DNA from 2 places in the Jiella sp. M17.18 genome. Region 1 is predicted to be linked to the other one. Evidence: predicted binding sites of a transcription regulator. Region 1 holds the regulator's gene; the other holds the start of a gene.
What was found. The regulator LexA, encoded in region 1, represses DNA repair genes until DNA is damaged. The targets are predictions, from matches to a motif close to TGTTCNNNNTGTGTTCNG.
Positions count from the first base shown of each region.

Region 2: AB5S17_RS11810 (YifB family Mg chelatase-like AAA ATPase) is a predicted target of LexA. The motif match lies at 8,654-8,671, and genes of this name have one in related genera.

Region 1 is NZ_JBFTEH010000007.1:205,399-217,393, forward strand. It holds gene AB5S17_RS14760 (FadR/GntR family transcriptional regulator) at 1-466, opposite strand, end outside; tRNA gene AB5S17_RS14765 (tRNA-Gln) at 582-656, opposite strand; gene lexA (transcriptional repressor LexA) at 935-1,663, shown strand; gene AB5S17_RS14775 (ComEC/Rec2 family competence protein) at 1,694-4,123, opposite strand; gene gltX (glutamate--tRNA ligase) at 4,245-5,666, shown strand; gene gltA (citrate synthase) at 5,820-7,112, shown strand; gene lpxB (lipid-A-disaccharide synthase) at 7,198-8,349, opposite strand; gene AB5S17_RS14795 (LpxI family protein) at 8,346-9,236, opposite strand; gene lpxA (acyl-ACP--UDP-N-acetylglucosamine O-acyltransferase) at 9,247-10,053, opposite strand; gene fabZ (3-hydroxyacyl-ACP dehydratase FabZ) at 10,055-10,522, opposite strand; gene lpxD (UDP-3-O-(3-hydroxymyristoyl)glucosamine N-acyltransferase) at 10,515-11,573, opposite strand; gene bamA (outer membrane protein assembly factor BamA) at 11,618-11,995, opposite strand, start outside.
Region 2 is NZ_JBFTEH010000005.1:231,351-243,345, reverse strand. It holds gene AB5S17_RS11845 (rhodanese-like domain-containing protein) at 1-389, opposite strand, end outside; gene rpsT (30S ribosomal protein S20) at 1,040-1,309, opposite strand; gene rpmI (50S ribosomal protein L35) at 1,876-2,076, shown strand; gene rplT (50S ribosomal protein L20) at 2,118-2,537, shown strand; gene pheS (phenylalanine--tRNA ligase subunit alpha) at 2,719-3,801, shown strand; gene AB5S17_RS11820 (hypothetical protein) at 3,910-4,320, shown strand; gene pheT (phenylalanine--tRNA ligase subunit beta) at 4,498-6,912, shown strand; gene AB5S17_RS11810 (YifB family Mg chelatase-like AAA ATPase) at 7,030-8,562, opposite strand; gene ubiA (4-hydroxybenzoate octaprenyltransferase) at 8,770-9,777, opposite strand; gene AB5S17_RS11800 (M20/M25/M40 family metallo-hydrolase) at 10,239-11,630, shown strand; gene AB5S17_RS11795 (hypothetical protein) at 11,677-11,995, opposite strand, start outside.

The sequences.
Region 1 (11,995 bases):
TCAGGAACTGCACGGCATCGCCCTTCACCGCATCCTGGCGGCGCAGAAGCTCGGCGAGAACGTCGAGGGTCGCCGCGTCGATGTTCTCGGCGGCATCGGCGACCACCGCGAGTTCGACGACCATGCGCGCCTGGTGGACGTCGTCGACGTCGTAGCGGTTGACCGCGCTCGTGCGCACGCCGCTGGAGACCAGGAGGCCGACATCGGCGCTGACGATGCGGGTGCGCGAGCCGTGGCTGATCTCGGCGAGGCCGTGGGCGGCCAGCGTGCGCACCCCCATCCGTACGGTCTCGCGGCTGACGCCGAAGAGCGCCGCGAGCTCGCGCTCGCCCGGCAGCTGATCGCCCGGATGCAGCACGCCCGATGCAATGAATTCGGCCAGCTTGCCGCAAAGCCTGTCGCTCGCAGTCTCGCGCGCCAGCCCATTCGGCAGATCCGCCATTCCCGACAGAAGACCCGATTCCACCGCGATACCGCCCGACCAAAAGGACCACTGGTCCGATAACCGGACCAGTATCGAGGCATCACGTTACGGTCAAGCCGCCGCCGGCCGGCAACGAATGCAGATATTTAGAATGATCTGGCTGGGGCGGCAGGATTCGAACCTGCGAGTGGCGGCACCAAAAGCCGCTGCCTTACCGCTTGGCGACGCCCCAAGCGCGGATGCGCGTGACCCGTGCTATAGCGACTGCGATCCGCGTGCGCAATCGCCGCTCCGGCGCCGGCCACGCGCGGCAGCTGCCTCCCGCCGGCCATGCCTGAACCGTCGGTGCCGTGCGGGATACGCTCGATCCGGTGCCGGCTTACCTGAGGCTCCTTGCAAAAACGATGGGAGACGGCGAACGCCCCGCCCGGCCGTTGCAGCGAGGAAGGGGCTTGCAGAACACAACTAGAACAGATAGCTTTGTTCAGGTTTTGTTTTGAGGATCCGCCCATGCTGACGCGCAAGCAGCACGACCTTTTGCTGTTCATCCACGAGCGGCTGAAAGAGACGGGGGTGCCCCCCTCCTTCGACGAGATGAAGGATGCGCTCGATCTGCGGTCGAAGTCCGGCATCCACCGGCTGATCACGGCGCTGGAGGAGCGCGGTTTCATTCGGCGCCTGCCCAATCGGGCGCGAGCGCTCGAAGTGCTGAAGCTGCCGGAATCGATGCGCAATGCGGGCCGCCCCGTCGCCGTCTCCGGCGGACGCACCGGCTTCACGCCCAGCGTCATCGACGGCAGCCGGGGGACCGCGGCCGCGCCGAAGGCGCCAGCCGCGCCGCAGGCCGCCGCGGATGCCGCGGTCACGGTGCCGGTCATGGGCCGGATTGCCGCCGGCGTGCCGATCTCGGCGATCCAGCACAACACCCATTCGATCGCCGTCCCGCCGGACATGATCGGCACGGGCGAACACTATGCGCTCGACGTCAAGGGCGATTCGATGATCGAGGCCGGCATCCTGGACGGGGACACGGTCGTCATCCGCCGCTCCGACACCGCCTCTCCCGGCGAGATCGTGGTGGCGCTGGTCGACGACGAGGAGGCGACGCTGAAGCGGTTCCGGCGCCGCGGCGACCGGATCGCGCTGGAGGCCGCCAATCCGGCCTACGAGACCCGCATCTTCGGCGCCGATCGCGTCAAGGTCCAGGGCCGACTGGTCGGCCTCATCCGCCGCTACTGATCGGCGGCGGCGGGAGGAGGTCGCCGGATGTCACTCCCGCCGCCCGCCGCTGTCCTCGCCGAACGACGGAGGCACCGCGTCCTCCGCGTTGTCGGCGGCGGGGTCGGATGGCTCTGCCGGCTGGTCGGCCAGCGGCTGTTGCTCTTCCTCCCGCGCCCCTGCCTCGGCGTTGCGGCCCTTCGGGCGGTGCCAGGATTCTGGCCAGGGCGCGGCTCGGTGGCGGTTCCACGGGGCCGCGGGGACGCCGATCGACCTTCTGAACACGGGCCGCCCCGTCTGGGGGTCGCGGCGGATCGCGAGCGAGCCGGTCTCGCGCAGGGTCCGCAGCGTGACGAGCATCGCGCCGGATCGGCAGGCGGTCAGGCGGATGGCGCGCGCGACGATCGCGACATCCGCGTGGTCGCAGGCATAACCGGTCTTCCTGTAGTCGTCGGTCCAGACGATCCGCAGGCCGCTCGCCGTGCCGAAGCTGCAGACCTTTTCGCGGCATTTTGCGTCGATCCGGGGGCGAAGCGCCGGGTTGTCGCCGGCCGACGGAGACGCACCGCTTCGATAGGCACGCTCCCATTGATCGGCGACGAAGGCGTTGGTTCGCTTTCGCAGAAAGGCGACCGCGCCGTCGGGCGACAGGGCGGCGACTTCCCTGCCGCTCTCGAAGACGAGAAGGTCGGGCCGCGGCGTCCGGTCGGGCGCGAGGATAAGGCCGATCACCGCGAGCGGAACCGCCACCCAGCGGAATTGGCTGGCGAGGAAGGCCGCCGCCAGGATCGCCGCCGCGAGAAGCAGGAGCCCTGCCCCGCTGACGAGGCCGATCGACTGATCCGGGAGCAGGCCGTACAGCCGGTGCGTGATCCTCAGGACGAGGCCAATCGCCGCGCCCATCAGCTCGAGCGGCCAGGCGTCGAGCCCGAACGGCATCAGGAGGCAGCTCGCGAGCGCGAGCGGCATGATGGCGAAGCTGAAGAGCGGCATCGTCAGAAGGTTGGTGATGACGCCGAAGGCGGCTGCCTGCTGGAAATGATAGGCGGCGAAGGGCGCCGTGGCGGCGCCCGCGATCAGCGACGTCGCAACGATCCCGCCGAGCGCGCCGACGCCGAGGCGAAGCGGCGATCGCGCCTTGCGTGCCCGCCTCTCCTCCAGCTGCCGCTGGCGCCGCCTCGCAAAGGCGCCATAGGCCGCGACGAGGGCTGCGGTGGCCGCGAAGCTGAGCTGGAAGCTCGCGGTCGTCACCACATGCGGCGCCAGCACGATGACGATCGTCGCGGCGATCGAGACGTTCCGGATCGTCAGCGCCGGTCGATCGACGATGACCGCCACAAGCATGATCGCCAGCATCACGAAGGCACGCTGCGTGGCGACATTCGCGCCGGAAATGCCGAGATAGAGCGCGGCCACCGCCAGCGCGATCGCGGCGGCGACCTTCTTGGCCGGGATGCGCAACGCGGCGCCCGGCAGCAGCGCGATCAGCGACCGGACCAGCGCCATGGCTGCGCCCGTCACGATGGCGAGATGCAGGCCCGAGATCGCCAGCACATGGGCGATGCCGGTGCTGCGGAACCAGTCGGCGACATCGTCGGGGATGCCGTCGCGCTCGCCGGTGATGAGCGCCGCGGCGACGGCGCCTTCGGGGCCGGGAATGACGGCGCGAATCCGCTCGGTCATCGCCTCCCGCAGGCGCGCCAGCCAGATCGCCACCGCGCCCGGCCCGCCCCCGGGGCCTATCGCCGGACTCCCCTCGGATGGCCGGCTGCTCGGCGCGCCGAGGCTGAAGCCATAGGCGCCGAGCCCGTCGAAGAAGGGCGAATAGGCGAAGTCGTAGCCGCCGGGATAGGCCGGGCCGGATGGCGGCCCGAGCCGCACCAGGGCGTAGAACGCCTCGCCCGGCGCGATCGGCTCGTGGCGGCTCGCAACGAGGATCCGCGCCCGTTCCGGCGGCCGCGACAGCGTCGGGCGCGCCGTCGCCGCGATGTCGACGACGTAGCGATACCGTCCGCGATCGTCGCGCGAACGCTCCGCCACCACGCCGGCGATGCGCGTCGTCGCCGTGCCGGAGATGATCGTGGTGGTCGTCCAGGCCTCCTCGACGAGCGCCAGCGCGGCGCCCAGGAAGACGAAGCCGGCCGCGAGAAGGGCATTTCTGCGCCATGGCCGTTCGGCGATCCGCCATGCCGCCAGGAGGAGCAGAGCCGCCGAGACGGCCGCAACGACCGGGATGGGGCGCCAGCCGCCGGCGATCGCGGCGAGCGCTCCCGCGATCAGGCCGACCGGCATCAGGTGGAAGCCGGTCCGGGCAGCGGCTTCGGCGTCCGCCTGCCGTTCGAGCCAGAGCCGGAGCACATCGACGAGGAGCCCGGGGTCGGCGAGAAGGTCGCGCGGACGCAGGCGCAGCATGCCGTCGACGCCAGGGCGGCCTCTCGCCGTTCGCGCGGTCTCGCTCTCCGGATCCTCGCTCCAGGCCATCCGGCGGCGGCTCCGTTGCTTGTCTCTCCGCTCGCCTATGCTACACAGCGCCCACGCAAAAGCGATGGCGGCGCTGCCAAGCCTGCCGCCCAGCCTCATCTTCTAGACGATCGGAGCACCCATGGCGGCAGACGTCGTGACCCGCTTTGCCCCCTCGCCGACCGGCTTCCTGCATATCGGCGGCGCGCGGACGGCGCTTTTCAACTGGCTCTTCGCCCGCGCCAAGGGCGGCAAGATGCTCCTTCGGATCGAGGACACCGATCGCGAGCGTTCGACCCAGGCGGCCGTCGATGCGATCATCGAGGGCCTCGATTGGCTCGGCCTGACGGCCGACGAACCGCCGGTCTCGCAGTTCGAGCGCGCGCCGCGCCATCGCGCGGTGGTCGAGGAGATGCTCGCCCGCGGCCAGGCCTATCGCTGCTATGCCAGCCAGGCGGAGCTGGAGGAGATGCGCGAGAAGGCCCGGGCCGAGAAGCGGCCGCCGCGCTATGACGGGCGTTGGCGCGACCGCGACCCCGCCGAGGCGCCGGAGGGCGTCAAGCCGGTGATCCGCCTGCGCGCCCCGCTGGAAGGCGAGACCGTGGTCGAGGACCAGGTGCAGGGAACGGTGCGCTTTCCCAACAAGGATCTCGACGACCTCGTCCTGCTGCGTTCGGACGGCACGCCGACCTACATGCTCGCCGTCGTCGTCGACGACCACGACATGGGCGTCACCCACATCATCCGCGGCGATGATCATCTCACCAACGCCGGGCGGCAGACGCTGATCTATCAGGCGATGGGCTGGGACGTGCCGGTCATGGCGCATATTCCGCTGATCCACGGACCCGACGGCGCCAAGCTGTCGAAGCGGCACGGTGCCCTCGGCGTCGAGGCCTACCGCGCCATGGGCTATCTGCCGGTCGCGCTGCGCAACTACCTCGTTCGGCTCGGCTGGAGCCATGGCGACGACGAGATCATCTCGACCGAGGACATGATCGCCTGGTTCGACATCACCGACGTCAACAAGGGTGCGGCGCGCTTCGATTTCGCCAAGCTCGAGGCGGTGAACGGCCATTGGCTCCGCAGCATCGAGGACGCCGTGCTGGTCGACATGCTGATGGCCGAACGCGACGTCCTGCCGAACGGCGACATCCTCAAGAGCCGGCCGGGCGAGACGGTGCGCGAGCTGCTCACCGCCGCGATGCCGGGGCTGAAGGAGCGCGCCAAGACCCTCGTCGAGCTGACGGAGAGCTGTCGCTACCTGTTCGCCGACCGGCCGCTGCCGATCGAGGAGAAGGCCGAGGAGATCCTGGCGGGTGGCGGCCGGGCGGTCGTCGCGGCCCTCCTGCCCCGTTTCGAGTCGGCGCATGACTGGTCGGCCGGGGCGCTGGAAGATTTGGTGCGTGCCTATGCAGAAGAGGCCGGGCTGAAGCTCGGCAAGGTGGCGCAGCCGCTGCGCGCCGCGCTGACCGGCCGCACAACCTCGCCCGGCGTCTTCGACGTTCTGGCGGTGCTGGGGCGCGCGGAGTCGCTGGCGCGCCTGCGCGATCAGGCGGCCTGACGGACGGCGTTTCCGCACCGCAAACACGCTGAAACGCGCGGTCCGAGGCGAAACTTGTCGAGCCCTAGCCTTTGGAGTAGGCAGAGGGTGGTCGAAACGTGTGCGCTGCGAAAAGTCATGCTTTTCCGGCGGCAATGATCGAAAGGAAACCGCATGACAGACCAGTCGGCGAAATTCACACTGGGATCGACGGATGCCGATCTCCCGCTTCGCAGCGGCACCATCGGACCGGACGTCGTCGACGTCACCGGCCTCTACAAGCAGAGCGGCGTCTTCACCTACGATCCCGGCTTCTCGTCGACGGCGTCCTGCGAATCCAAGATCACCTATATCGACGGCGATGAGGGCGTGCTGCTGCATCGCGGCTACCCGATCGACCAGCTCGCCGAGCGCGGCGACTATCTCGAAACCTGCTATCTGCTGCTCTACGGCGAGCTTCCGACCGCGCGCGAGAAGGAGGACTTCGTCTACCGCGTGACGCGGCACACCATGGTCCATGAGCAGATGAGCCGCTTCTACACCGGCTTCCGCCGCGACGCCCATCCGATGGCGGTCATGGTCGGCTCGGTCGGCGCGCTCTCGGCCTTCTATCACGACTCGACCGATATCGCCGATCCGCACCAGCGGATGATCGCCTCGCTGCGCATGATCGCGAAGATGCCGACGATCGCGGCGATGGCCTACAAATATCACATCGGCCAGCCCTTCGTTTATCCGCGCAACGATCTCTCCTACGCGGAAAACTTCCTGCACATGTGCTTCGCCGTGCCGTGCGAGCCCTACCGGATCAACCCGGTGCTGGCGCGGGCGATGGACCGCATCTTCATCCTGCACGCCGACCACGAGCAGAACGCCTCGACCTCGACCGTCAGGCTCGCCGGCTCCTCGGGCGCCAATCCGTTCGCCTGCATCGCGGCCGGCATCGCCTGCCTCTGGGGTCCGGCGCATGGCGGCGCCAACGAGGCGGCGCTCAACATGCTCTCCGAGATCGGCTCGAAAGACCGCATCCCCGAGTTCATCTCGCGCGCCAAGGACCGGAACGATCCGTTCCGCCTGATGGGCTTCGGCCACCGAGTCTACAAGAACTACGATCCGCGCGCCAAGATCATGCAGCAGACCTGCCACGAGGTGCTCGACGAGCTCGGCATCAAGGACGATCCGCTGCTCGAAGTCGCGATGGAGCTCGAGCACATCGCGCTCAACGACGAGTACTTCATCGAGAAGAAGCTCTATCCGAACGTCGACTTCTACTCCGGCATCACGCTGAAGGCGCTCGGCTTCCCGACTGCGATGTTCACCGTGCTGTTCGCCGTTGCGCGCACCGTCGGCTGGATCGCGCAGTGGAAGGAGATGATCGAGGACCCGCATCAGCGGATCGGCCGTCCGCGCCAGCTCTACACCGGCGCGCCGATGCGCGACTACGTCCCGGTCGACGCCCGCGGCTGACCGCGGGCTTCAAGGGCAGCAACTCCAGGAACGGGCGCTTCGGCGCCCGTTTCGATTCCAGGACCCGCGCGATCGCCGCAAGGCGTCAGCGGCGGGAGCCGACGAGGCCGAGCACCACGTCTGCCGCCGCTTCGCCGGGCGGTCGGTCGACCGCCATCAGCCGGCGGATCTCGGCGAATCCGGCCATCTGCGACCGGCGCTCCGGCGTGTCCGTCAACAGCCGCTGCAGCCGCCGCGCCAGATGTTCCGGCCGGACGAATTCATGGAAGTGCTCCGGCACGAGCGGATGCCCGACGATAAAGTTCGGCAGGGCCGCCGTCCAAGCGGTGACGAGGTTGCGGAAGCGGTAGGCGACCGGGTCGAGACGGTAGGCGAGCGCCATCGGAACGCCGGCGAGCGCCAGTTCCAGAGACACGGTTCCGGACGCCGCGAGCGCCGCGTCGGCTTTGGCGAATGCCGCCCATTTCTCCGCCTCGCCAGTGACGATCTCCGGCTTCGCCCGCCAGCCGGCGACGGCCGCCTCGATGCGCGCGCGGTGGCGCGGCAGCGTCGGCAGGATCGCCCTGAGGCCCGGCACGCGCCGGTCGAGGCGCTGCAGCGTTTCGCCGAAGTCGTCGAGCAGCCGGACGATCTCGCCGCTGCGCGATCCCGGCAGGATCAGCAGCGTCGGCGCGGTCGCGGGCTTGCGCTCGGCGAGGTCCCCGTCCCGCGCGAGGATCGCCGCCATGCCCGGCACCGTCATCAGCGGATGACCGACATAGGTCGCCGGCGGCCCGCCGAGCCGCTGCAGCGTCTCCGGCTCGAATGGCAGGGCGCAGATCGCGTGGTCGATATAGGGGCGCATCGCCGCCGCCCGGGCCTCGCGCCAGGCCCAGACGGTCGGCGGGATATAGTTGGCGATCGGCACGTTCGGCAGACGCGCCCTCACCTCTTTCGCCACCCGGTGCGAGAAGGTCGGGCTGTCGATGATCACCAGCGCGTCGGGGCGCTCCCGGATGACGAACCGGCTCGCTTGGCGCAGCCTGAGATAGAGCTGCGGCGCCCGCTGCAGAATGCCGCCGATGCCGATGATCGACAGTTCGTCGATGTCGAACAGGCTCTCCAGACCTTCGGCCGCCATCGCCTCTCCGCCGAGGCCGACCGGCTCGAGACCTGCGACCCGTCGTTTCAGCGCGGCAATGAGGTCGGCGCCGATGCGGTCGCCAGAGGGTTCCCCGACGATGAAGGCGATCTTCATCGGCCGGACGCTCCGTCTTCGGCGGGGCCTGTGACTGCCCGGTCAGGCAGCCCGACCAGCGCGATCGCCGCGGCGTCTGCCGCTGCGACGACCTCGTCGATCCCGAGGATCAGGCTCCTGCCGGCGGTGAGGCCGATCGCGCCGATGCCCGCGGCCGCGGCCTCGGCGATGGTGGCCGCGCCGATTGAGGGCAGATCGAAGCGAAGATCCTGCTGTGGCTTGACCGTCTTCACCAGCACGCAACGCTCGGATCGATGCAGGCGCTTGCGGGCGCGGAGGTCGGCGACCCGCTGCAGCATCTCCCGGGTCCCCTCGACAGCCTCGACGGCGACCACCCGCTCCGGCGAGGCGACCACCGCCTGGCCGATGTCCAGGCTGCCGAGCATGCGGGCCGCCTCGTCGGCGACGCGCAGCGCCCGTGCCTGCATCGGGTCCGGCGAAACACCGCCGAGCACGCCCTCCGGCGCGATCAGCGCCGGCACGATGTCCTGCACCGCCAGCATCTGGAATCCCTGCCGTTCGAGATAGCGGCCGAGCGTGCGCAACAGGCGGTCATCGCCACCGCGCACGATCCGCAGCGCATCCGGCAGGCGGATCAGCGTCCGAAAGCTCGGGATCAGCGCCCGGAAGTCGGGTCGCTGCGACACCGTGCCGGCGAAGACGACATGGCGCACGCCGCTCCGCTTCAGATGGTCGATGGCGTCGCCCGCCCGGCCCCAGGGGAAGGAGCGCCCGTCAAAGCCTGTCCAGTCCGCCGGGCGCGCATCGGCGAGCAGCACCATGACCGGCCGCCAGCCCTTGGCGCGCGCGCCCTCGGCGACGATCCGCGGCAGGGAGCCGCCGCCCGAGACGATGCCGATCGGCTGGCCGTGGGCTTCCGGCTCCACCGTTCGCCCCTCAGGCCGGCGGCGCGTGGCGCGGGAAGCAGAGTGCCCGGTCGCCGCCGGCGCGGATGAAGGCGAGCAGATCCTGGACGAGCGGATCGTCGGGGAATTCCGTCTGCACCTCGTCGATGTTCTCCTTGAACGTCAGATCGTCGGAGAACAGCATGCGATAGGCGCGGCGCACGTTGCGGATCGCATCGCGATTGAAGCCGGCGCGCTTCATGCCGATGACGTTGAGGCCGGAGAGATAGGCCCGGTTGCCGAGCACCATTCCGAAGGGAATGACGTCTCCCTCGACGGCCGCGAGACCGCCGACATAGGCGTGGTGGCCGACCCGGGTGAACTGGTGGATGCCTGAGCCGCCGGCGATCGTCGCGTATTCGCCGACCGTGCAGTGCCCCGCCAGCATGACGTTGTTGATCAGCGTCACGTTGCGCCCCACCACGCAGTCGTGCGCGACATGCGAGCCGGTGAAGAAGGCGCAGTCGTCGCCGACCGTCGTCTCGGACCGGCCCTGGACCGTGCCGGCATTCATCGTGACATGCTCGCGCACGAGGCAGTTGCGCCCGATGACGAGCCGGGTGTCCTCGCCGCGATATTTCAGGTGCTGCGGCGCATGGCCCAGAGAGGCGAAGGGCCAGATCTGCGCGCCATCGCCGATGATCGTATTGCCCCAGAGCACAACGTGCGAGCGTAGCCGGCTGTTCGCGCCGAGCACGACCTGCGGCCCGATATGGCAGAACGGCCCGATTTCGCAGCCTTCGCCGATCGATGCGCCCGCCTCGACCACGGCCGAGGGATGGATGATGGTATCTGCCATGTCAGGACTGTTCGGGCGGCACCAGCATCGCGCTGACCGTCGCCTCGGCGACCTTGGCCTCGCCGACCTTGGCCACGCAGTCGAACCTCCAGATGTTGCCGCGCTTCTTCGTCTGGGTCACGTGGTATTCCAGCTGGTCGCCGGGGACGACCGGCTTGCGGAACTTGGCGTTGTCGATGGTCATGAAATAGACCAGCTGCGGCGTCTCGCCACCCGTCGCCAGCGTGCAGATCGCGCCGGCGGTCTGCGCCATGCCCTCGATGATCAGCACGCCCGGCATCACCGGCGCGCCGGGAAAATGCCCGAGGAAGTGCGGCTCGTTGACGGTGACGTTCTTGATGCCGACGGCACGGCGATCGCTCTCGATCCCGACGATCTTGTCGACCATCAGGAACGGATATCGGTGCGGCAGAAGCGTCAGGATCTTCTGGATGTCGGCGCTGTCGAGCACCGTGGTTTCATCACTCATCGTTCTTCCCCGGCGCACGCCGCTTCTTTGCCAACTCCGTCAACAGCGTCATCTCGCGGAACCACTCCCGCACCGGCTTGGCCGGCGTTCCGCCCCAACGCGCCCCTGCCGGAACGTCCCCTGCAACGGTCGAGACGGCCGCGATCTGCGCCCTGTCGCCGATCGAAACATGCCCGTTCACGCCGGTCTGCCCGCCGATCATCACCTGGTCGCCGATTTCGACGGATCCCGAGATGCCGACCTGCGACACGATCACGCAATGCCGACCGATCCTCACGTTGTGCGCGATCTGCACCTGGTTGTCGATCTTCGTCGCTTCACCGACCACCGTGTCGCGCATCGCGCCGCGGTCGATCGTCGTGTTCGCGCCCACCTCGACATCGTCCTGGATGACGACGCGCCCGATCTGGACGACCTTTTCCAGGCCCGCGGCACCCGGCGCATAGCCGAAGCCGTCCTGGCCGATCCGGACGCCGGGATGGAGGATCACCCGGTTGCCGACCAGCGCGTGCGAGATCGTGACCCCCGCCCCGATGCGGCAGTCGCGGCCGATCCGGCAGTCCGCGCCGATCACAGACCCGGCAGCGACGATCGTTCCCCGCCCGATCTGCGCCTTCGGTCCGATGACCGCGAACGCTTCCACGATCACGCCCTCTTCCAGCCGGGCGGAGGGATCGATGTCGGCCTTCGCGGAAATCGCCCGCTCGGCGGTGGACGGGCCGGGAGACAGCGCGGCCGGAAACAGCGCCCGCCCCGCGGCCGCGAAGGCCGCATGCGGGTCCTTTACGACCATCCGGGGGATTCCCTCAGGCACGAACTGCAGGTGCTTCGGCGCAACCAGCACACAGGCCGCGGCGGTCTCGGCCAGATCCCCGGCGTAGCGCGGATTGTCGAAGAAGGAGAGGTCCGACGCGTCGGCCTCGCCGAGAGTGGAAATCCCCGTCACGCGCCGCGAGCCGTCGACGCCCTCGCCGAGCGCCGCGGACGTCATCTCGGCCAGTTCGGTCAGCGTCAGGCCGGAGCCCTTTGGGAAGAACGGGGTATCATGCATCAGTTTCGCGCGGCGGCCGGCTCCGACCGCCGCGCTCCTTCACATCAGAACCGGGACGAGAACCCGAAGGAGAACTGCTGCAGCTTGTCGTAGCTCTGCTTCATCAGCGGCTGCGCATAGTTGACGCGGATCGGCCCGAAGGGCGACGCCCATATCAGGCCAACGCCAGCCGATGCACGCAGCTTCGCGTCCGTGCCGACGACGTTCGTGAAGCCGTCATACTCGCTGCCCCAGAGCGAACCGGCATCGGCGAAGACCGCGCCGCGGAAGCCGAGATCCCGCGAGATCAGCGGCAGCGGGAAGGTCGCCTCCGCCGAGGCGTTGGCATAGTTCTCACCGCCCAGCGCGACGCCGTTCTGGCGCGGGCCGATGCCCTTGTAGTCGAAGCCGCGAACGATGTCCTGGCCCTTGAAGAAGTTGTC
Region 2 (11,995 bases), on a different contig from region 1:
GTGCCGCGGTGCCCGTCCGCATCTGCCGGGCCCTCGAAACCGTCGGCGACGTTGAAGCAGTTCTCGAAGCCCGCCGCCGTCAGCGCCGCGGCGCTGGCCATCGAGCGCGCGCCCGAGCGGCAGAGGAAATAGACCGGCGAGGCCTGCGTCCCGCCGGCCGCGGCGATCGCCTCGGCGACCCGCTGCGGGAAGGCGGGATCGACCGCCATCGTGGGATAGCTCTGCCACTCGATCAGGATCGGCTGCTTGCCCAGCGCCGAGAGTTCGGGAATGCCGACAAAGGTCCATTCGGCCGCGGTGCGCACGTCCACGAGAAACGCCTCGGGCGTGTCACCGAGCGCGGACCAGCATTCGCTGGCGCTGACATCACCCTTGTATGCTGCGCTCATCCCGCAATCTCCGAACTATCAATGCTGTCGACGACAAAAGAAATTCCGCCCGAGTTCCAGAAGAACTCGGCTGAAATCTCAACACGAAACAAATGGAAGCTTAGAAAGCTATAAGCGGCCGGGGACGTTGCCCAAGGTCGGATCCTGTGGCCGGACCCGCAAACTTCTGGATAACGCCTGTTGTCCCCGCACTTCGTCTTTCTCCGCACTTGCCTTGCCCGCAAAGTACGGAAGGAGCCGGAGAACGGCAAGCCGACTCTGGCGAGAATCGCGTGACGAGCAGCCGACCTGTGGCGGACTCGTCATGCGAGCGGCAGGCCGCTCGCACCGGAAGCCAGCAAATGCAGGGAGGTAGGCGCGAGAACGCCGCGCCGGGCTGGCGACAATTTTATGATTGAGGAATTTTTTGCGCCGCCCGCTTGACTCAAGGCTTCGGTAAATTTCGGTTAGCCGGCAATCGGTCAGAGCTCACTGACCTCGTTTAAGTCGCTGTCTGTAGGAGGCTTTTTCGTTCCGCTTGCGATCGTCGAGAGGGCTTTAGCAAAAGCGATGACGACTCGGTGACAGGGCGCGGACCGCGCCGGAGAATCGGGCCGGAATCAAAAAGGCCCGGCGATGTGCCAGGCCTTTATCGTGTCATGTGACGGTTCTCAGGCGGCGCTGAGCGCCTTTACCCGGTGCGACAGGCGGGCGATCTTCCGCGCCGCCGTGTTCTTGTGGAAGACCCCCTTGGAGGATGCCCGCATCATCTCCGGCTCGGCGATGCGGAAGGCCGCGAGAGCGGCATCCTTGTCGCCGGCTGCGATCGCTTCCTCGACCTTGCGCAGAAATGTCCGAACGCGCGAGCGGCGCGACGTGTTGATGGCCGTGCGGCGTGCGATCTTGCGCGTCGCCTTCTTGGCCGAGGGGGTATTGGCCATATCTCGTCTCTTTCCGTCAGTCGTCTCGTTGCACGCGCCGCGCGATGCTGGCCAGGAGCAGGCAGGCCATGAAGCAGGCAACGCAAAAACACGGACGGCGTCCGAAGACGCCGCCTTTTCGCCCCGGCTTATAAGAAGCCTGCTCGATCCCGTCAAGCGGTTGCGTCCGCCGCACAACATGAAAGGTCGGCGTCGGACCGTGACGTCTTGCTGGCCTTTCCTGCTCCAGCGGGTTCGGCCGGTGAGACGGCGTCCGCTTCATCCCGGCGATGCGTGGGCGGCCGCGGCATCGTCGGCACGCATTATAGACTCTTCTGCGTCGAGACTCCTCTGGGTGACGTGATGCCCAGGATGTCGGGGCGTCGCCTCGCGCTTCCGCCGCGTCCGGAACGGCGGAGACGGTCTTGCATCCGAACCGCCCGCGTCTTATAGGAGCAACCCTCGTGAGCCGTCCGGCAGGGCATGCCGTGGCGGTTCCTAATGCTGTCGCGACATCGTCGAAGCGGGCAGGGGCCTCGTGTCCCGGGCATCCGCTTTGCGTGGCGACCCCTCACACGGAGAGCAAAATGCCCAAGATGAAGACGAAGTCGAGCGCCAAGAAGCGCTTCAAGATGACGGCGACCGGCCGCGTGAAGGCGCAGCCGGCCGGCAAGCGTCACGGCATGATCAAGCGGTCCAACGACTTTATCCGCGACGCGCGGGGCACGATGATTCTGTCGAAGCCCGACGAGCGCATCGTCAAGACCTATATGCCGTACGACCGCTGAGCGGCCCGGCCAGGATAAGAAGAGTTTCAGGAGCTTAGATCATGGCACGCGTGAAGCGGGGCGTTACGTCCCATGCCAAGCACAAGAAGGTTCTCAAGCAGGCCAAGGGTTTCTACGGCCGCCGCAAGAACACCATCCGGGCCGCCAAGGCCGCCGTCGACCGCTCGAAGCAGTATGCGACGCGCGACCGCCGGGTGAAGAAGCGGAATTTCCGCGCCCTCTGGATCCAGCGCATCAATGCCGGCGTGCGCGAGCACGGCCTGACCTATGCCCGCTTCATCGACGGGCTGAACAAGGCCGGCATCGAGGTCGACCGCAAGGTGCTGTCCGACATCGCGATCCACGAGCCGGAGGCGTTCGCGGCGCTCTGCGAGCAGGCCAAGGCCGCGCTCGCCTATCTCACGGAGAGCGAGTTCGAAGGCGCCTATGAGCGCGCCGTCGGTGAGCAGCGCGCCGCCTGAGGCAGCCGCCATTCCAGGTGATGATGGAAAGGCTCGCGGCCGTTGAGGCGGCGGGCCTTTTTGCGTCTCGGGCTGCGCGGGCCTTTCCCGTCGGCGCGCCAGCCGCTATGGCAGCCGCAAGTGCCGGGACGTGAACGGTAGAAACAGGACGAGGAGCGGGCGCGTGACCACGAGCGAGACGATCGACACTACACAAGCTCTCGAACGGGACCTCCTGGAGGCGGTCGCCGCCGCGCGCGACGAGGCCGAACTGGAGGCGATCCGCGTCGCCGAACTCGGCAAGAAGGGCCGTGTCTCGGAAATGCTGAAGGGCCTCGGCAAGATGAGCCCCGAGGAGCGGCGCGAGGCGGGGCCACGGCTCAACGGGCTGCGCGACCGCGTCCAGAGCGCCATCGCGGCGCGCAAGGCCGACCTTGCCGACGCGGCCATCGCGGTGCGGCTTGCGGCCGAGCGCGTCGACGTCTCGCTCCCGGTGCGTTCCGGCCCGGCCGCGCGCGGGCGCATCCATCCGATCAGCCAGGTCGTCGACGAGATCACCGCGATCTTCGCCGATATGGGCTTCTCGATCGCCGAGGGGCCGGATATCGAGACCGACTACTACAACTTCACCGCCCTCAATTTCCCCGAAGGCCATCCCGCCCGGGAGATGCACGACACCTTCTTCCTAAAGGCGAATGCGGCCGGCGAACGCAAGCTGCTACGCACCCACACCTCGCCGGTGCAGATCCACACGATGGAGCGGCAGGCGCCGCCGATCCGCATCGTCATCCCCGGCAAGACCTACCGGCAGGATTCCGACGCCACGCACTCGCCGATGTTCCACCAGCTGGAGGGCCTCGTCGTCGACAAGTCCGCGAACATCGCCAACATGAAGTGGGTGCTGGAGGAGTTCTGCAAGGCGTTCTTCGAGGTGCCGTCGCTGAACATGCGCTTCCGGCCCTCCTTCTTCCCCTTCACCGAGCCGAGCCTCGAGGTCGACATCCAGTGCGACCGCTCCGGCGCGGAAATCCGCTTCGGCGAAGGGACCGACTGGATGGAGATCCTCGGCTGCGGCATGGTGCATCCGAACGTCCTGCGCGGGGTCGGGCTCGATCCGGACGAGTATCAGGGCTTTGCCTGGGGCATGGGCATCGATCGCATCGCCATGCTCAAATACGGCATGCCGGATCTCAGGGCCTTCTTCGATGCCGACATCCGCTGGCTCGAGCACTACGGCTTCCGTCCGCTCGACATGCCGACGCTGTTCGGCGGCTTGAGCAGCTGACGGCGGAACGCCGGAAGACCGCGCGCAGACGGCGACGTCGGGCGCAGGACCAGACCTGAGCCGGAAGCCGCCGGACGGCGCCCGGTGTCGCTCCAACCGAGGAATGCCATGTCCGTCCGTCTGACCGTCATCGATGCCATCGCCGTCCTCGCCGGCGCGATCATCGGTCTCATCGTGGCCGACATCGTCGCCTGGGCCTTCTTCAACACGGCGTTCCTCGGCATGGTCTCCTCGCTCGGCCGGTGGATCATCGTGCTGATCACCGTCGTGCTCTTCGCGGTCTACTATCGCGTGCTGCCGCCGACGGGTGCCGCGATCGCCGCCTTCTTCACCGGCATTTTCCTGCCGCTGGTGGCGGAGAAGATCGTGCTCGGCTCGTCGCTGCCGTTCAACTCGCTGCTCGTCGTGTTCGCCGTCTTCTCGCTGGTCGCGCTGTTCACCTACCGCTTCGTTCATGCCAACGGCGTGGTGCGGGACGTCGCCGGCGAACTCGGCCGGGGCGGCAACGACCGGTTCTGAGGCGCCCGGCCGGCGAGCACTGGAGGAAGAGCCAGCGCTGCGCCTTTGCCGGAAGCCGTCGGCGTTGACGCGGTGCGCGCCGCGTCCTACGCAGCGGCGGCCGCCCGACGTCTCCGCGCGGTGCACGACGCCCTCCGGCCCGATGGGCCCAACCCAGCCAACCGACGATCCGGACCCATGAAATTCACGCTCTCCTGGCTGAAAGACCATCTCGAGACCGACGCGCCGCTCGCCGAGATCTGCGAGCGGCTGACGATGATCGGCCTCGAGGTCGAATCCGTCGACGATCGCGCGGTGTTCGAGCCGTTCCGGATCGCGAAGGTCCTGACGGCCGAGCGCCATCCGGACGCCGACCGGCTGCAGGTGCTGTCCGTCGATGCCGGCCCCGACGTCAACGGCGGCAAGCCGCTGCAGGTCGTCTGCGGCGCGCCGAACGCCCGGGCGGGCCTCGTCGGGGTGCTGGCGCTGCCGGGCGTCTACGTTCCCGGCATCGACACGACGCTCGGCGTCGGCAAGATCCGCGGCGTCGAGTCGAACGGCATGATGTGCTCCGAGCGCGAGCTCATGCTGTCCGACAGCCATGACGGCATCATCGACCTGCCCGCGGACGCACCGGTCGGCACGAAGTTCGCGGACTATGCCGAACTCGCCGATCCCGTGGTCGAGATCAATCTCACGCCGAACCGGCCGGATGCGACCGGCGTCGCGGGGATCGCGCGCGACCTCGCGGCCTCCGGGCTCGGCCGTCTGAAGACCGCGGCGCCCGCGCGGATCGAAGGGGAGGGCGCCTGCCCTGTCTCGGTTCGGGTCGAGACGCCGACCTGTCGCGGCTTTGCGCTGCGCCAGATCTCGGGCGTCGCCAACGGTGCCTCGCCGGACTGGATGCAGAAGCGGCTGAAGGCGATCGGGCTCCGGCCGATCAACGCCCTCGTCGACATCACCAACTACCTCACCTTCGATCGCGGCCGGCCGCTGCATGTCTTCGACGCCCGGAAGGTGGCGGGCGACCTCGTCGTCCGCGGCGCGAAGGAGGGCGAGGAGGTGCTGGCGCTGGACCAGCGGACCTATACGCTGCCGGCCGGCACCTGCGTCATCGCAGACGACAACGGCGTCGAGTCGATCGCCGGCGTCATGGGCGGGGAGCATTCCGGCTGCGACGCGGCGACGACCGAGGTGCTGATCGAATCGGCGCTGTGGGAGCCGATCGACATCGCACGCACCGGCCGCACGCTCGGGATCATCACCGATGCGCGCTACCGTTTCGAGCGCGGTGTCGACCCCGCCTTCATGGAACCGGGGCTCGACCTTGCGACGCAGCTCGTGCTCGACATCTGCGGCGGGACGCCGTCGGGACGGACCGTCGTCGCCTACGACCCGCCGGCGCCGAAGACGATCCGCCTGCCGTTTTCGGAAGTCGAGCGGCTGACCGGCCTTGCCGTCGCGCGCGAGGCTCAGATCGACATCCTGACGACGCTCGGCTTCACGGTGCAGGCCGAGGCCGACGCGGCGGTCGTCACGGCGCCGAGCTGGCGGCCCGATATCGACGGCAAGGCCGATCTCGTCGAGGAGGTGATGCGCCTCACCGGCGTCGAGAAGATCGCGCCGGCGCCGCTGCCGGCCGCGGCGAGCGTCAACACCAAGATCCTCACCGTCCCGCAGATCCGCGATCGCGCCGCGCGGCGGGCTCTGGCCGCACGGGGCATGGTGGAGACCGTCTCCTACAGCTTCATCCCCGCGGCCCATGCGGGCGCCTTCGGCGGCGGCAGCGCGGCGCTGGTACTCGAAAACCCGATCTCCGCCGACATGTCCGACATGCGGCCGTCGCTGCTGCCCGGGCTGATCGCGGCAGCCAGCCGCAACGCGGCGCGCGGCTACGGCGACACGGCCCTCTTCGAGGTTGCAGGCGTCTATCTCGACGATACGCCCGAAGGCCAGCGGCGGGTCGCCGGCGGTGTCCGGCGCGGCACCGCCAACCTGGAGGGTGCCGGCCGTTTCTGGGGCGAAGCCGGCGGGTCCGTTGGCGTCTTCGATGCCAAGGCCGACGCCGTCGCGGCGCTCGAGGCGGCCGGTGCCCCGGTCGACCGGCTGATGATCGAGGCGCCCGCCAGCGACTGGTACCATCCCGGCCGCTCGGGGCGCATCAAGCTCGGCCCCAAGGTGGTGCTCGCCGAGTTCGGCGAATTCCATCCGAAGGCCCTGCGTGCGCTCGACGCCTCCGGTCCGCTCTGCGGCTTCGAAGTCTTCCTCGACGCCATTCCCGAGCCGAAGCAGAAGGCGACGCGCACCAAGCCGGTGCTGACGCTGTCGCCGTTCCAGCCGGTGCGGCGCGACTTCGCCTTCGTCGTCGACGAAGGTGTCGAGGCGCTGAAGATCGTCCGGGCGGCGGAGGGCGCCGACCGCAAGCTCGTGCGCGAGGTGCGGGTGTTCGACGTCTTCACCGGCCCTGCCCTCGGGGAGGGAAAGAAGTCGCTCGCCATCGAGGTGACGCTGGTCCCGCTCGACAAGACGCTGACCGAGGAGGATCTGGAAGCCGTATCGGCGAAGATCGTCGGCCAGGTGGAGAAGGCGACCGGCGGCACGCTGCGCAGCTGAGGCGAGGCGGCGCAGCAGACCGGCGGCGTCGCGCCTTCGCCGCCGCCTGCGGCCGTCGTCCGGCGCTGGGCGCGATCGCCCTGCAGCCCGTTCGGCGGCGGGAAGCGCTGCCATCGCTCAGGCTGCCGCGTTGAGGCGCTCGCCCGCAACGCGGTAGGAGATCGCCTCGGCGAGATGGATGCGGCGCACCGTTTCCTCGCCGTCGAGATCGGCCAGGGTGCGCGCGACCTTGAGGATCCGGTGATAGGCGCGGGCGGAGAACTTCATCTGCTCGGCGGCCTCGCGCAACAGCCTGAGCCCGCCTTCGTCCGGTTCGGCGACGGTCTCGATAAGCGCCGCGGAACAGTGGGCGTTCAGCGTCTCCGCACCGAGGCCCAGCGCCTGGTAGCGCTCTGCCTGGCGCCTGCGGGCGGCGGAAACCCGCGCCTTGACCGTATCGGACGTCTCTGAGGGCGAGGGACGGATAAGGTCCGCGGCGGTCACCGCCGGCACGTCCACCCTGAGGTCGATCCGGTCGAGCAGGGGGCCGGAGATCCGGCCTTGATACTCCGCGGCGCAGCGTGCGCCGCGCGCGCAGGTATGACCCGGCTCGCCCGCCATGCCGCATCGGCAGGGGTTCATCGCCGCGACCAGCTGGATCTTCGCGGGATAGCTGACGCGGTGGTTGGCTCGGGCGATGACGCTCTCGCCGTTCTCGATCGGCTGGCGCAGCGAGTCGAGCACCACCGGCGAGAACTCAGGCAGTTCGTCGAGGAAGAGCACGCCGCGATGCGCGAGCGACACCTCCCCGGGCCGGGCGCGCAAGCCCCCGCCGACCATTGCCGCCATCGAGGCCGAATGATGCGGCGCGCGGAACGGGCGACGGTCCGAGAGCTTGCCGCCGGACAGCTCGCCGGCGATCGAGGCGATCATCGACACCTCCAGGAGTTCGCGCGGCGTCAGCGTCGGCAGGATCGAGGGCAGGCGCTGGGCGAGCATCGACTTCCCCGAGCCGGGCGGACCCACCATCAGAAGATTGTGGCCGCCGGCCGCGGCGATCTCCAGCGCGCGCTTGGCGACGATCTGGCCCTTGATTTCGGCGAGGTCCGGCAGGTTCGCCGGCGCGGCGCGGATCGCCGGCTCCGGCCGGGCGATGACCTGCGTCCCGCGGAAATGGTTGGCGATCTGGATCAGGCTGCGCGCCGCGACGATGTCCATCTCGCCGCTGGCCCAGGCGGCTTCCGCCCCGCATTCGGCCGGGCAGATCAGCCCGAGATCGATCGCATTGGCGCCCATCGCCGCAGGCAGCACGCCCGCGACCGGCGCGATCATGCCGTCGAGCGAGAGTTCCCCGAGAACGACATAGCCCGACAGCGCGTCCGAGGGGATGGCGCCGAGCGCCGCCATCAGGCCGAGCGCGATCGGCAGATCGTAATGGCTGCCCTCCTTCGGCAGGTCCGCCGGCGCGAGGTTGACCGTCACCTTCTTCGGCGGCATCGAAAGGCCGGAGGCGTGCAGCGCCGCCTGGACGCGCTCGCGACTCTCGGCCACCGCCTTGTCCGGCAGGCCGACGATCTGGATGCCCACCTTGCCCGGCGCCACCATGACCTGGACGTCGACCGGAACGGCCTCGATGCCCTGAAAGGCGACGGTCTTCACGCGCGATACCATGCTGCCATCCCGAGACGGAGGCGGCCGCCCGGCCGCAAGACTGGGTTGAACCTTCAGCCATTGCAGCTAAGCATGTCGACGCGAATAAAACAAGAACAGGAAGCGAACGGAGCGAGCCGAATCGCGCCCGCCGTGTCGAACCGGTTGAATCCTAAAGAAGGATTACGCCTTCAGTCGGCGTTGAGAATCCCGGTCGAACAGCCGGTCCTAGGGCAGGATAGCCGGGAAGGAGAGCGACCAGAGCGCCGAAAAGATCAGCCCGAAGAACAGGATCCAGCCGAACAGCGTGTTCGACTTGAACAGGGCGAGACACTGGTCGGCATCGTCGATGTCGAGGCTGACGATCTGCCAGAGCATCTGCCCGGCACCGGCGGCGAGCGCGGCGTAGGCCGGCCAGGCCGGCCCGGCGCCGGGGACCGTGCCGGTCGTCATGAAGGCGAGGAGGAAGAGGCCGAGCGCACCGGCGTAGAGGGCCAGCAGCGCCGGTTTCGTCTTGTCGCCGAACAGCCGGGCCGTGGAGCGCACCCCGACCAGGGCGTCGTCCTCCTTGTCCTGATGGGCGTAGATCGTGTCGTAGCCGATCGTCCACAGGATCGAGCCGGCATAGAGCAGGAGGGCCGGCACGGCGAGGGCCGCCCAATGCGTCGCCCAGCCCATCAGCGCGCCCCAGGAAAAGGCGAGACCGAGACCGAGCTGCGGCCAGTCGGTGAAGCGCTTCAGGAAGGGATAGATCGCGACGGTCGCCAGCGACGCGATGCCGAGCACAATCGCGAAGATGTTGAACTGCAGGAGGACGAGGAAGCCGACCAGCGCCTGGATCACCAGGAAGAGCTTGGCCTGCAGCCGTGTGACCCGGCCGGACGGGAGCGGCCGCGACCTGGTGCGGGCGACGGCCTGGTCGATCTTCTGGTCGACGAGGTCGTTATACGTGCAGCCCGCCCCGCGCATCGCGACGGCGCCGATCAGGAACAGGAAGAGATGCCAGAGGCTCGGCAGGCCGGTATGCACCGCGCTCGGCGCGACGGCCTGCGGGGCGAGCGCCGCCGACCACCAGCATGGCCAGAGCAGCAGCTGCCAGCCGATCGGCCGATCCCAGCGCGCCAGTTGTGCATAGGGCCAGATGGCGCGGGGCAGCCATCGGTAGACCCAGTTGTAGACCGGAGCATCCGCAACCCGCCCGGTTCTGTCGGCGTAACCGCTCTTGAGATTCGACATGGCGTCAGGTTGATTGCAAAGACGCAGCAGTCAAGGAAAAATCATACATTCGGCGGACCTTCCTCCAGCGGTGCTTGGTCATTTTCGGTCGGTAGCGCAAAAGCGCAACAGTTTCGCGAAGGCCGATATGGTGGCTGGCTGACGATCTTCCGGACGGGGGCGGCGAGGATCGGCTTCCCGTTCCGGCCTCCAGTCGCCTGCCCGTGCGCCGGATCCTGCCGGCTCCGCGGCGGCTCATCTGGAGTCCCGCGTCACGGCCGCAAGCCGGGCTCGCGCGGGGGAGCGTTTTGGGAAACGGCCGCGGTAACGGCCGGCGCGGGCGGATGTGCGCCGCCACCCGGGCGCTTGATCGAAGCCGCCGCACTCCGCTACCCATGCGGTCTGCCGGATGCGCTTGCGGGCGCATCGTCCTTCAAGGGCCGGGCGATTCTCCTCGCCGGCCGTGCCGAAAGAACCTCCTGATGGCCAATCTCGACAGCGTCCTTGCCTGCCTCGACCTCAATCTCGATCGCTCCGTCGGGCGGCTGAACGAGCTTCTCGCGATTCCCTCGATCTCGACCGACCCCGCCTATGCGGCCGACTGCCGCCGGGCGGCGGAGTTCCTCGCGGGCGATCTCTCGGCCATCGGCTTCGACGCGGGGGTGCGCGACACCTCGGGCCATCCCATGGTCGTCGCCCATCACGACGGGCCGGAGGGCGCGCCGCACGTCCTGTTCTACGGGCATTACGATGTGCAGCCGGTCGATCCGGTCGACGAGTGGGAAACCGCGCCCTTCGAGCCGCAGGTGAAGGAGATGCCGGACGGCTCGCGCCGCATCGTCGCGCGCGGCTCGGCCGACGACAAGGGCCAGCTGATGACCTTCGTCGAGGCCTGCCGCGCCTATATCGCGGAGACCGGCGGCCTGCCCTGCAAGGTGACGATCTTCCTGGAGGGCGAGGAGGAATCGGGGTCGGATTCGCTGCTGCCCTTCCTCGACGCCAACCGCGCCGAACTCTCCGCCGACATCGCGCTCGTCTGCGACACCAACATGTGGGACAAGGAGACCCCGGCGATCGCGACAAGCCTGCGCGGCCTCGTCGGCGAGGAGGTGGTGATCAAGGCGGCGAGCCGGGACCTGCATTCCGGCTATTACGGCGGCGCGGCCGCGAACCCGGTGCGCGTGCTGGCGAAGATCCTGGCCGACATCCACGACGAGACCGGGCGCGTCACCATCCCGGGCTTCTACGACAATATTCCCGAACTCCCCGAGGAGGTGAAGGCGATCTGGGACGGCCTCGGCTTTTCCGAATCGGAATTCCTCGGCGAGGTCGGCCTGTCCGTGCCGTCGGGCGAGAAGGACCGTTCGGTGCTCGAACAGCTCTGGTCGCGGCCGACCGCCGAGTTCAACGGCATCTCCGGCGGCTATACCGGCGCCGGCTTCAAGACGGTGATCGCGGCGGAGGCCTTCGCCAAGATCTCCTTCCGGCTCGTCGCCGGCCAGGACCCGGAGAAGATCCGCGCCGCCTTCCGCGACTTCGTCACCAGCCGCCTGCCGGCGGACTGCGAGGCCGAGTTCCATCCGCATGGCGGCTCGCCGGCGATCCAGCTGCCCTTCGATTCGCCGTGGCTGGAGAAGGCCCGCGCCGCGCTCTCGGACGAGTGGCCGAAGCCGGCGGTGATGATCGGCATGGGCGGCTCGATTCCGGTGGTCGGGGAGTTCAAGGACCGGCTCGGCATGGAGTCGCTGCTGGTCGGCTTCGGGCTCGGCGACGATGCGATCCATTCGCCGAACGAGAAGTACGAGATGACATCCTTCCACAAGGGCCAGCGCTCCTGGGCGCGCATCCTCGACGCGCTCGGCCGCAAGGGCTGACAGGGCGACGGGTCGGGCGGCCGCGTCGGTCGCCCGGCCGTCGCCGTCACACGGCGACGGGGGGAGCCTCCTCGGCACGCGGCGTCTCAGGCTCCACGCTGCCCACCATGCGCCAATGGACCTCCTCGTCGTAGAGCGAGCGGAGTTCCGCATTGCGGCTTTCGAGTTCCGCGATCGACCCTCGCGCCCGGTGCAGTCTGGTCCTGACGGAGAGGACCGCGAGGCAGGCGAGGGCGATCGCGACGAAGCAGCCGACGGAAAAGACCTGCCGCTTCAGCGGGTCGGCGACCGGATCTGCGCCGATGACCGCCGCGATGGCGAGGAAGCAGGCGGCGAGGAAGATCATGACGCTGCGGGTAAGGGCG